2 regions of the Nocardiopsis sp. B62 genome follow, and region 2 is predicted to be linked to the other one. Evidence: predicted binding sites of a transcription regulator. Region 2 holds the regulator's gene; the other holds the start of a gene.

Region 1 (6,119 bases), on a different contig from region 2:
CCAGCCCTCGACCCGCACCGCCAAGGCCGCGAAGGCGAGTTCGGTCAGTGGGAACAGCCCCGTGAGTCCCCGCTCACCGGTGTGGTCCCGCAGCCACGTCAACCGCACGGCCATGGTCGCCCAGAAGGCTTCCTGGTCGCGGGCGAGCAGAGCACGTAGGAAGAGGAGGCCGTGGTCGATCGACCCCGGCTCGACACGGTCGCTCTCGGAGTCCAGGTCGAGAGAGTTCAGAAGCGGCCCGAGCGCGGACCACACATACCCTTCCAACTGTTCCCGCTCAGCGCCCAGGTGCGGGTAGAGGTAGAAGACCAGCGCTCGTTGCAACACCTCGTTCTCACCGAAGGCCGAGGCGCACTGGACCAGAGGGCTCTCGTAGTTCTCGTGCAGATTCGCGAGGACGCACAGGTACAGGGCCTCGGTCCAGTCGCCCAGGGGGACCGGCCGTTCTCCCCGGGCGTCCTCCCCTTCGAAGTCCTGGTAGAAGATGCCGGTGCCGGTGTAGGTGAGGTGCACCGAGAACTCGGCGGAGGTGGGCGCCCCCTCCAGCATGATCGCGCCAACACGTGCCTCGGCTGCCGAGTACAGAGCGGCCCGGACGTCGGCCTCGGCGTGGGGAGCCCGCACTGAGCGCGCCGCCGCGTAGTCCCGTAGGTTCTGGGAGATCATGTCCCAGCCGAACCCGCTGCGACCGCTGTGCTGTTCCATACGGACTTCTTCACCGATCCGGTCCGTGAAGTCCTTCGTGGCCATCGCGATCGCCTCGTCGTCGACCTCGTGCCGTTCGATCCGCAGGGTCACCGGGTCCTCTTCCCATCGAGCCGTCTCCGTCATCGCGACGGAGTCTGGCACGAGGCGACGACAGACCGTTCTGGTCCCGGGAGGGGCGCGGGCAACTCACCGGGACCGACCCTGGAAGCTCCTGGAGCCCCCTCGGGTTCGGTGGCGTCGCCGGTCGCGTGGATGACTTCGAGGGCCCGGCGAGAAATCAGCGGGGGTAGCGGCAGTATCCGCTCGGGCGGGGGCGCGTGGGGCACCGGCGCCGCCCCGGCCGGGCGGCGCGACGGTGTTCAGGGGAGGACGCGGTTCGCCAGGGCCACCTTCCGAAGCCGAGCAATAGCTCGGTGCTGGGCAACCCGTACCGCACCTGCCGACATGCCAAGGAGATGTCCCGTCTCGTCTGCTGTAAGTCCTGTGATCACCCGCATGACCAGCAGCGTTCGCTGCTGTTCGGGCAGTTCGTCGAGGAGCGCCCTGGCCCGCTGGGCCTCGGACACGCGTACCGCCGACTCCTCGGGGCCGGGATCGTCGTCCGGCTGTTCGGGCACGGTGTCGGTGGGGACCGTCTCCACCCGGCCGGCCACGCGGAGGGTGTCCGCGACCTTGTGCGCGGCGATGCCGAACACGAAGGAGGCGAAGGGCCTGCCCCGGTCCTGGTAGCGCGGGATGGCCGTGAGCAGCGCGATGCACACTTCCTGTGCCACGTCGTCCGAGTAGTGCGCCAGACCCGAGACCCGGGCCAGGCGGGTCCGGCAGTACCGCACCACCATGGGTCTGACCTCGCGCAGGAGGGAGTCCATGGCCCCGTCGTCGCCCTGGACGGCGAGTGAGCCCAGACGGTTCAACCCCGTGTCGCGCGGAGCGGGGTCCGCCTCGTCGTGCCCTGCGGGCGTACCTGGCCGCTGCGCGGTAACGCCCGTTCGGGCGCCTGCATCCGTCACGTTAGGAATGATGCCCGCAGTTGGGGACCCAACCACTCCAATCAGCAACTACAGAATGGTCACATTTTGGGAAAATAGCCCGAAAACGGTACGTAGTAGCGGGTGTGAATCGGCTCTCCCGTGGTAGTGGACGGGGGTGGGACGACGGAGCGCCCCACCCCCGGACCGGGTCCTACCGGACACCGACCAACGTCCTAGTGGGCGTGGCCGTGACCGTCGCCCTCGTCCTCCTCGGGCTTGTCCGCGACCAGCACCTCGGTGGTCAGCAGCATGCCCGCGATGGACGCGGCGTTCTGGACGGCCGAGCGGGAGACCTTGACCGGGTCGAGGATGCCCTCGGCGGTCAGGTCACCGTAGGTGCCGGTGGCGGCGTTGTAGCCGTGACCGACCTCCATCTCGGAGACGCGGTGGGTGACCACGTAGCCCTCGGCGCCCGCGTTCTCCGCGATCCACCGGGCGGGCTCGACCAGCGCGCGACGGACGATCGCCGCACCCGTGGCCTCGTCGCCGATCAGGCCGAGGTCGTCCAGAGCCGTGGAGGCGTGCACCAGGGAGGCGCCGCCACCAGCGACGATGCCCTCCTCGATGGCCGCGCGGGTCGCCGAGATGGCGTCCTCGAGGCGGTGCTTCTTCTCCTTGAGCTCGACCTCGGTGGCCGCGCCGACGCTCAGCACGGACACGCCGCCCGCGAGCTTGGCCAGGCGCTCCTGGAGCTTCTCGCGGTCCCAGTCGGAGTCGCTCGCCTCGATCTCCTTGCGGATCTGGCGAACGCGGTCCTCCACCTCGGACTGCTGGCCGCCGCCGTCGACGACGGTGGTGGTGTCCTTGGTGATGGTGATGCGGCGGGCCGAGCCCAGCACGGACAGGTCCGCGTTCTCCAGGGACAGGCCGACCTCCTCGGAGATGACCTGGCCGCCGGTGAGCACGGCGATGTCCTGGAGCATGGCCTTGCGGCGCTCGCCGAAGCCGGGCGCCTTGACCGCGGCCACGTTGAGGGTGCCGCGCATGCGGTTGAGCACCAGGGCGCCCAGGGCGTCGCCCTCGACGTCCTCGGCGATGATCAGCAGCGGCTTCTTGCTCTGGACGACCTGCTCGAGCAGCGGCAGCAGCTCGTTCAGGTTGCCGATCTTGCCCTGGCTGATCAGGATCTGCGCGTCCTCGAGGACGGCCTCCTGACGGTCCCCGTCGGTGACGAAGTAGGGCGAGATGTAGCCCTTGTCGAACTGGAGGCCCTCGGTGAAGTCGAGCTCCAGACCGAAGGTCGGGGACTCCTCCACCGTGATGACGCCGTCCTTGCCGACCTTGTCGAAGGCCTCGGCGATGAGGTCGCCGATCTGGGCGTCCTGGGCGGAGTTGGTCGCCACGTAGGCGATGTCGGCGCGCTCCTTGATCGGCACGGCGCGCTCGAGCAGGATCTCGGAGACCCGGACGGCCGCGGCGTCGATGCCCTTCTTGAGGGACATCGGGGAGGCGCCGGCGGCGACGCTGCGCAGGCCCTCGCGGACCAGCGCCTGCGCGAGCACGGTGGCGGTGGTGGTGCCGTCACCGGCGGCGTCGTTGGTCTTGGTGGCGACCTCCTTGACCAGCTGGGCGCCCAGGTTCTCGTAGGGCTCGTCCAGCTCGATCTCACGGGCGACGGTCACGCCGTCGTTCGTGATGGTGGGGGCACCGAACTTCTTGTCGATGACGACGTTGCGGCCGCGCGGGCCGAGCGTCACCTTGACGGCGTTGGCGAGGCGGTCGACGCCCCGCTCGAGGGCGCGGCGGGCGTCGTCCTCGAACTCCAGGATCTTCGGCATGTGTGAGTACTTCCTCTAACGGTTCGGGTCGAAAGAGAACATCCCGCCCCGCCCGGCTTGGAGGCCGACCGGTGCGGGATGTTCGAAGGCTCTGCGCCGAGAGCTACTTCTCGACGACCGCGAGGAGGTCGCGGGCGGAGAGAACCAGGTACTCCTGGCCGTCGTACTTGACCTCGGTGCCGCCGTACTTGCTGTAGAGGACGACGTCGCCGACGTTCACGTCGAGGGCGACACGCTTGCCGTTGTCGTCGAGGCGACCGGGACCCACGGCCAGGATCTCGCCCTCCTGGGGCTTCTCCTTGGCGGTGTCCGGGATGACCAGACCGGAGGCGGTGGTCTGCTCAGCCTCCAGGGTCCTGACCACGACGCGGTCCTCGAGCGGCTTCAGCACGGTCTTGGTGGCGGTCGACACGGTGTGACCTCCCCCTTCAAAGTCTCGGTGTATCTGGCGTCGGCCCATGCGTGAGCACGGACCAACCACGTAAAAGGGGCGACCGCGGCGGCCTGTCGTCGCGGGTGCCAGACCGGCCTCGTCGCGTTTAGCACTCTACCCCCGAGAGTGCCAGAATGGAAATGTGGCGGGGGCTCGGGCCGAAGGGCGGACCCGCCCCACCGTCGTGCCCACAGCAGGAGGTTCCATGCACGTGCCCGCGTTCTCGGCGCTGCTCACCGACGCGGGTCGGGAGGTCCTCGGCGGGGTCGACCCCGTTGCGGCGGCCAGGGACCCCCTCGCCACCGCCTCCAAACTGCGCACCGATCCCGGGGTGGCCGCGCTCGACTCCGAACTCCCGGTGTCCGAGCTGGTCAACGCTGTGATGACCCAGGTAAGCCTGCGGGAGCGGGGCAGGGCCAAATTCGGGGAGAACGCCGGGCGAATGTTCTTCACCCCGAACGGTCTGGAGCAGTCCACCCGCCGGACCGTGGCCGAGTACCGGGCCGAGCGCACCGCCCGACACCTGCCCTCCTCGATGGGCGGGGACGCGGTCGCGGGCGACCTGTGCTGCGGGATCGGCGCGGACCTGCTGGCCTTGGCCGAGCACGGCGTGCCGGTGGAGGGCGTGGACGCCGACCCCCTGACCGTGGCGGTGGCCCGCGCCAACATCGAGGCGATGGGGCTCACGGAGTACGCCCGGGTCCGGGAGGGTGACGTGAACGCGGTCGGAGTGGGCGATCACCCCCTGTTGTTCTGCGACCCGGCCCGGCGCGGCGGCAGGGGCCGGGTGTTCGACCCGTCCGCGTACTCGCCGCCGTGGGACGTGGCCACCCGGCTGGCCGAGGGCGCGGAGGCGGCCTGTCTGAAGGCCGCCCCGGGCATCCCGCACGAGGTCCTCTCCCCTGCCGCCTCGGCCGAGTGGATCTCGGTGGACGGCGAACTGAAGGAGACCGCGCTGTGGTTCGGCGGTCTGGGTTTCGGTCCCGGTGGGCCGCGACGGCGCGCGACGGTGCTGCACGAGCGCGAGGGCCTGCTGGCGAGCGAGGGCGCGGTGGCACACCTGGACGAGGAGCCGGACCTGGGGCCCGCACCGGTCGCCCCCGCGCGGCGCTACCTCTACGACCCGGACCCGGCCGTGGTCCGCTCCCACCTGGTGGCGGAGGCTGCGACCCGGGTGGACGGCGCGCTGCTGGACGAGCGGATCGCGTACTTCACCGCGGACCGGGCCGAGCGCTCACCGCTGTGGCGGGTGCTCGAGGTGCTGGAGTTCTCACCGTTCTCACTGAAACGGCTGCGCTCATCGGTGCGTGCGCACAAGGCCGGAACGGTAACGATCAAGAAACGCGGTTCGGCGGTGGACACCGAGAAACTCCGGCGCGACCTTCGCGCCTCCGGACCGGAATCCGTGACCGTGGTGCTGACGAGAATCGGCGAGAAACCGTTCTACCTGCTGTGCCGTGAAACCGGGGCGGCGTAGGGGCTGCGGAAACCACCGCCGCACGAACCTCCCGATGCGGCCCGCGCCACATTCGGCACAGGCCACGCAGACCATATCGTTATCTCCCACACCCATATCTTTCGTGGACCCCTGGGGTCGCGCGGGGCGAAGTCGTTAAACTGGCGCCGCAGATTCACTTCCCTTCTCATGGGTTCTCCCGGAAGGCCGTGCCTGTTTGATCCGCTCAGCGGTTCGGTCGGCACTCGGCCCACGCCCCCCGTGTATACACACAGTCACACTTCAATCACGTTGGGGCTCAACTGGCGCGGAGCAACGTCCGCCCGGGGACCATCGAGAACCCGTCCGTGCGACCACCGTGCGGCGAAGCGGACGGGAGCGCCAGAACCATAAGGAGCACCTCGGTGGAACAGACCAATCACAACTTCCTCAATGGGGGAGGTCAGGCCGGAGTCTCCGACCGGATGCGTGACCTGCTCTCCCAGGCCGCCCAGGAGCACGTCTCCGAGCAGAAGTCCCAGGGCGCGGTCAGCGAGGAGATGCGCCAGCGTCTCGAGGGCATGGAGTGGCTGCTCCGCGAGCTGCGCGAGCGGGAACTCATCTCGCTCGCCGAGGCGATCACCTCCGTCGACGGTCGGATCGACGACTTCCTGGCCCGTCCCCCGGAGTGGGCCGAGGCCCTCGCCGAGCACATAGAGGTGGTCGGCCGACAG
Region 2 (6,119 bases):
TAACCGGCCTGGGGATGCGCCTGTGCGGGCTGGGCCTGCTGGAACTGCGGCTGAGCGTACCCCTGGGGGGCGTAGCCAGCCTGAGCCTGGTCAGCGACTGGCTGACCCCAGGCGGGCTGTGCGCCGCTCTGCTGGGCCTGCGCCTCCGGCTGGCCCCAGTGCGGCTGCTGCGGCTGGCCACCGGCGGGCTGGACCCACGTCGGCTGCGCGCCGCTCTGCTGCGATTGGCCGTACGCCTGTCCCTCGGGCTGGCCCCAGTGGGGCTGCTGCGGCTCGCCGCCCGTCGACTGCTCCCAACCGGGCTGGACCTGTTGGGGCTGGCCGTAGGCCTGGGGCTGCGGAGTCTGCGCCCCGGGCTGGCCCCAACCGGGTTGAGCACCGGTCTGCGGTGGGCCGTACGCCTGCGCCTGTTCCTGCGGCTGTCCCCAGCCGGGCTGTTGGGGCGCCTGGGGCTGACCGCCGGTGTTGGGTCCCCAGCCGGGCTGTGCCTGTTGGGGCTGGCTGTAGGCCTGGGGCTGCGGGGCCTGTGCCCCGGGCTGGCCCCATCCGGGCTGGGGTTGCTGCGGGTCGCCGCCGGGTACTCCCCAGCCGGGCTGTGCGCCGCTGGGCTGCTGGGGCGCCTGGGGCTGACCGCCCGTGTCGTGACCCCACCCGGGCTGTGCGCCGCTCGGCTGCGCCTGGGCCTGTTGGGGCTGGCCGTAGGCCTGCGCCTGCTGGGGCTGACCGGACTGCTCGGGTGCCTGCGGCTGAGCTCCGGCGGGCTGCCCCCAGGCGGGCTGAGCCCCGCTCTGCTGCTGGCCGTGGGCCTGCGCGTCGGGCTGGCCCCAACCGGGCTGCGCGCCGCTCTGCTGCGCGGGATCCTGCGGCGGTCGCCGCTGTCCCTGCGGGTCGTCCGGCGACGGATGACTGGACGGGGTCTCGCTCATGCTCTTCCTTGACTCCGCTGTTGGGGGCGCTTGCTGTCTGCCCGAAGGATTCGGGCCGTACCGACGACCGCGGAGGGCCGGAGGCCGTGTCGCCCGACGGAAACGGGGGAGCGGTTTCCCGGGGGATCCATCAGACCACGTGATCGTGACAATCCTAGTGTTCCGCGGTGTGCGGTCCCGTGACGAAGTCGATGAGCTCCTCCACCCGCCCCAGCAGGGAGGGTTCGAGGTCCCCGTAGCCACGGACCGAGCCCAGGATGCGGCGCCAGGCCTCACCCGTCTCCATCCGCCAGCCAAGAGCGTCCACGACGCCCTCCTTCCAGGGCAGACCCCGAGGGATCTCGGGCCAGGCCCCGATCCCCACCGCGCTCGGACGCACCGCCTGCCACACATCCACGTAGGGATGGCCGACCACGAGCACGTCCGCGCCCCGGGCGCGCTCGGCGATCCGGCTCTCCTTTGAACCCGGAACCAGGTGGTCGACCAGGACTCCCAGACGGCGCCCCGGCCCCGGCTCGAACTCCGCCACCACTGCGGGAAGGTCGTCGACCCCCTCCAGGAACTCGACGGCCACCCCCTCCACACGGAGGTCGTGGCCCCAGACCTTCTCGACCAGTTCGGCGTCGTGGGCGCCCTCGACGTAGATCCGGCTCTCGCGGGCCGTGCGCGCCCGCGCGTCGGTCACCGCGATCGACCCCGAGGCGCTGCGCAGCGGACCCTTGGGGGCCTCCGTCGGACGCACCAGTGTCACGGGTTCACCGTCCACGAGGAAGGCGGCCTGACCCAGCTCGAACACCCTGCGGCACCCGTCCCGGTCCTCCAGGGTCACCGCGGCCTTGTCCCAGGACACCACGGCCCCGCAGAAGGTCTCGTCGGCGTCCTCCACGACCAGGTCACGACTGAGGGGTATCTCGCGGACCGCACCCTTCTTCGGTCGCCGCCAGTCTCCCGCCAGAACGTCGCGGCCGTAACGGCCGGTTCCCTTGGTAACCACGGTGGTGCAGTCTACTGGTGAAGGACCCCGGACGCCCGCTGGCGGGTGGCGCACGTCGCGGATCCGACAAGGAAGAAGCGACCCCCGTCCCCGTGTTACTGCGTGCGGGTAGCCGTGCGGGTTTGCGGCCGGGCATAGAATTAGCACTGAGGACCTTGGAGTGCCAGGAGGTGGCGAGTTGCTGGATGAGCGCAAGCTCGCGGTCCTGCGTGCGGTCGTCGAGGACTTCGTCAACACCAACGAACCCGTGGGTTCCCGGGCGTTGGCGGACCGTCACCCCCTTGGTGTCTCCCCGGCGACCATTCGCAACGACATGGTCGCCCTCGAGGAGGACGGCTACATCACCCAACCCCACACCAGTGCGGGACGGGTGCCCACCGACAAGGGGTACCGGCTCTTCGTGGACCGGCTCTCCTCCGTCAAGCCGCTCTCGGCGGCCGAACGGCGAGCCATCGAGTCCTTCCTCGGCGGTGCCGTGGACCTCGACGAGATCGTCGCCCGCACGGTGCGGCTGCTCGCGCAGCTCACCCGGCAGGTCGCGATCGTCCAGTACCCGTCGCTGACCCGCTCGTCGGTCCAGCACGTGGAACTGGTGCCGCTCGGCGGCCAGCGCATCATGATGGTCGTCATCACCAACACCGGCCGAGTCGAACAGCGCGTCATCGACGGGCTGGGATCGGTCAGCGAGACCGTGGTCGACGACCTGCGCAACATGCTCAACCGCGCCATCGCGGGCCGACACCTCGGTGACGTGCCGGACGCGGTGGAGGACCTGCCCGCCCAGGTCGCACCGGAGGACCGACCCGTCGCGGTCGCGGTCCTCTCCATCCTGCTGGAGAGCCTCGTGGAAAGACACGAGGAGAAGATCGTTCTGGCGGGAACCGCCAACCTGGCCGCGGTCGACTTCGCGGCCAGCCTGCGCGAGGTGCTCGAAGCACTGGAAGAGAACATGGTCCTCATCCGACTGCTCGGTGAGGCCAAGGACCCCTCCATGCTCACGGTGCGCATCGGCGCGGAGAACTTCCACGAGGGCCTTCGATCCACTTCCATCGTGTCGGCTGACTACGGCGTGGGAAACCAGTCGCTGGCCAAGATCGGAGTGGTGGGCCCGACCCGTATGGACTACCCAGGGACGATGGGCGCCGTCCGTGCGGTGGCCCGGTATGTCGGACAGATTTTGGCAGGACAGTAACTCAGTGGCCAGAGACTATTACCAGGTTCTCGGGGTGCGTCGCGACGCGTCCAAGGACGAGATCAAGAAGGCGTACCGGCGGCTCGCGCGCGAGCTCCACCCGGACATCAACCCGGACCCCGCGACCCAGGAGCGCTTCAAGGAAGTGACCCAGGCCTACGAGGTCCTCTCCGACGAGAACAAGCGTCGGATGTTCGACATGGGTCAGGACCCCTTCGCCCCCGGTGGCGGTGGCGGTGCCGGAGGTTTCGGCAACGCTGGCGGGTTCGCCTTCGACGACATCATGAACGCCTTCTTCGGCGGAGGACAGCCCGGCGGCCGCGGCCCCCGGGAACGGGTCCGGCGCGGACGCAGCATCAAGATCCGCATCGAACTCGACCTCGTCGAGACCGCTTTCGGGGTCAGCCGGGAGATCACCTTCCCGACCGCGATCCTCTGTGAGACCTGCCAGGGCGAGGGCACGGCGGCCGGTTCGCACCGGACCACCTGCGACATGTGCCACGGCCAGGGCGAGGTCTCCCAGGTCACGCGCTCCTTCCTCGGCCAGGTCATGACCTCGCGCCCGTGCCCGCAGTGCTCGGGTCAGGGCTCGGTCATCACCAACCCCTGCGGCGACTGTGCGGGCGAGGGCCGGGTCCGGGAGAAGGTCACCCGGACCGTGAAGATCCCCGCCGGTGTCGACGACGGCACCCGCATCCAGCTCGCCGGCGAGGGCGAGGTCGGCCCCAACGGCGGACCGCGCGGCGACATCATCCTGGAGATCGTCCAGAAGCCGCACCCGACCTTCGAGCGTCGCGGCGACGACCTGCACTGCACCATCACCGTCCCCATGACGGCGGCGGCGCTGGGTGCCTCGTGCGCCTTCGACACCCTCGACGGCACCGAGAACATCGACCTGCGTCCGGGGACCAACTCGGGCCACGTCATCACCCTGCCCGGCAAGGGCGTCACCCACCTCGACGGCGGCGGCCGGGGCGACCTGCGCATCCGTGTGGACGTGGAGACCCCGGGCAAGCTGGACGAGGAGCAGGAGGCCCTGCTGCGCAAGTTCGCGGAGCTGCGTGGGGAGGACCAGAACCCGGGCCGCTTCAGCCCCGGGCACGGTGGGTTCTTCTCCAAGATCCGCGACGCCTTCGGAGCCAAGTGACCCCGCCGGTCTTCCTGGTCGGGACCGCCGTGCTGGCGGGCGACCGGATCCGTCTGGACGGTCCGGAGGGACGCCACGCGGTGGCGGTCCGACGCATCGGTGAGGGCGAGACCGTCGACCTCTCCGACGGTCTCGGCCTTCGCGTGCGCTGCGAGGTCGACGAGGTCGTCGGCAAGGACACGCTCGTCTGCCGTGTGGTGGAACGCCGGAGCGAACCCGAGCCCCGACCCCGGATCACCGTGGTGCAGGCCCTGCCCAAACGGGACCGGGGTGAGCTCGCGGTGGAGATGATGACCGAGGCCGGGGTCGACGCCGTCGTGCCCTGGTCCGCCGAGCGCTGTGTCACGCAGTGGAAGGGCGACCGGGGTGCCAAGGCCCTGGCCAAGTGGCGGGCGAGCGCCAGGGAGGCGGCCAAGCAGGCCCGCCGTGCCCGGACGCCCGAGGTCACCGAACCACTGGACCGCAAGGGGGTGTCCGCCCTGCTCGCCGAGGCGGACCTCGCCGTGGTCCTGCACGAGGAGGGGGCGGGGCGGCTCTCGGAGCTCCCACTGCCGGAGGAACCCCACGGTTCGGGGATCGTCCTGGTGGTCGGGCCCGAGGGCGGGATCTCCGAGGCCGAGCTGGCCGCCTTCGACGCGGCCGGTGCGGCCCGGGCCCTGCTGGGCCCCTCGGTCCTGCGCACCTCCACAGCCGGGGTGGCCGGACTGTCCGTGCTCCAGGCCCGCACGGGACGCTGGTGAACGGACACGGACACGGACACGGACACGGACACGGTCCGGGTCCGTCCCCGGTGACCGTGACCGTGACCGGGTAGCCGGGACACTCACGGAAGACACGACGAAGGGCCCGTGGAGGATTCCACGGGCCCTTCGTCATGTCCGTTCCCTGGTGCGGTCGGGGGTCAGCTCACGCTGGCCCCGTCCTCCTCACCGCCGCCGCCGGAACCGCTGCCGGGGTCCTCGGAGCCCTCGTCGGGATCCGGGTCACCGCCGCCTCCGGGGCTGGTGGGCTCGTCGGTGGGCTCTTCCCGCGGCTCGTCGGTCGGGGCGCAGGTCTCCTTGTCGGAGCCCCTGTCGTCCCGGTCGTCGTCCTTGTTCTTCCTGTCCTCGTCACGGGCGCCGTCGGTCGCGGCCGGGACGAGCTCCTCACCGGGCGGGCACGAGGAGGTGGCCTCGAAACCGTCGTCCTCCGAGGAGGAGGGCGAGCTGTCGGGGCTGGGGGAGCCCTCGGGGTCGTCCCCCGCCTCCTCCTCCAGCTTGCTGCTGCCGGAGGTGGAGTCCGTCGACGGGTCGGGAGCCGCCACGCCGTCGCCCCCGTCGGACTGGGTCTCGGGCGGGGTGCCCGCGCGGTCGGCCCCGGCCGGGACGATCTCCAGGACCTGTTCGCGGACCTGCGGACTCGACATGATCACCGAGGCGGCGATGAGCACGGCCGCAGCCACGGCCGTCACGGGACGGAGCCACGGCAGCCCGAACCACGACGATCCGCGTTGGCGCTCGGTGCGCTCACGGATGAGGTTGAGGCCTTCGGCCGAGGGTGTGACCTCGTCGGCCTCGGCGCGCAGTATCTGGCGGAGCTGGTCCTCGAACTCCGGTTCGTTCCTATCGTTGGGGCTACTCATGACGTCTGCTCCAGTACAGAGCGAAGGGAGGAGATGCCGCGCGAGGTGTGGCTCTTGACCGCGCCTCGGCTGATGCCCATGGCGTCCGCGATCTGTGCCTCGGACAGATCACCGTAGTACCGGAGCACGATGGCCTCTCGCTGACGGGTGGGTAGCTTGCGCAGGGCGGTGATGACCGCCTCGCGCTCGAGCAGGTTCATGGCCCCGTGCTCGGCGCTGGGTGCGTCGGGCAGGGCCTT

Evidence for each region. The regulator HrcA, encoded in region 2, represses chaperone genes, less so after heat shock. The targets are predictions, from matches to a motif close to TTGGCACTCTCNNNNNGAGAGTGCCAA.
Region 1: groES (co-chaperone GroES) is a predicted target of HrcA. The motif match lies at 4,057-4,083, and genes of this name have one in related genera.

What each region holds. Positions count from the first base shown of each region.
Region 1 is NZ_JAGPXK010000005.1:268,248-274,366, reverse strand. Features, by position in the region: gene KBX21_RS08645 (immunity 49 family protein) at 1-831, opposite strand, end outside; gene KBX21_RS08640 (sigma-70 family RNA polymerase sigma factor) at 1,068-1,622, opposite strand; gene groL (chaperonin GroEL) at 1,913-3,517, opposite strand; gene groES (co-chaperone GroES) at 3,621-3,929, opposite strand; gene KBX21_RS08625 (class I SAM-dependent methyltransferase) at 4,156-5,427, shown strand; gene KBX21_RS08620 (hypothetical protein) at 5,811-6,119, shown strand, end outside.
Region 2 is NZ_JAGPXK010000016.1:55,468-61,586, forward strand. Features, by position in the region: gene KBX21_RS17590 (hypothetical protein) at 1-938, shown strand, start outside; gene KBX21_RS17595 (DUF3097 domain-containing protein) at 1,081-1,920, opposite strand; gene hrcA (heat-inducible transcriptional repressor HrcA) at 2,099-3,112, shown strand; gene dnaJ (molecular chaperone DnaJ) at 3,117-4,259, shown strand; gene KBX21_RS17610 (16S rRNA (uracil(1498)-N(3))-methyltransferase) at 4,256-4,999, shown strand; gene KBX21_RS17615 (hypothetical protein) at 5,161-5,880, opposite strand; gene KBX21_RS17620 (SigE family RNA polymerase sigma factor) at 5,877-6,119, opposite strand, start outside.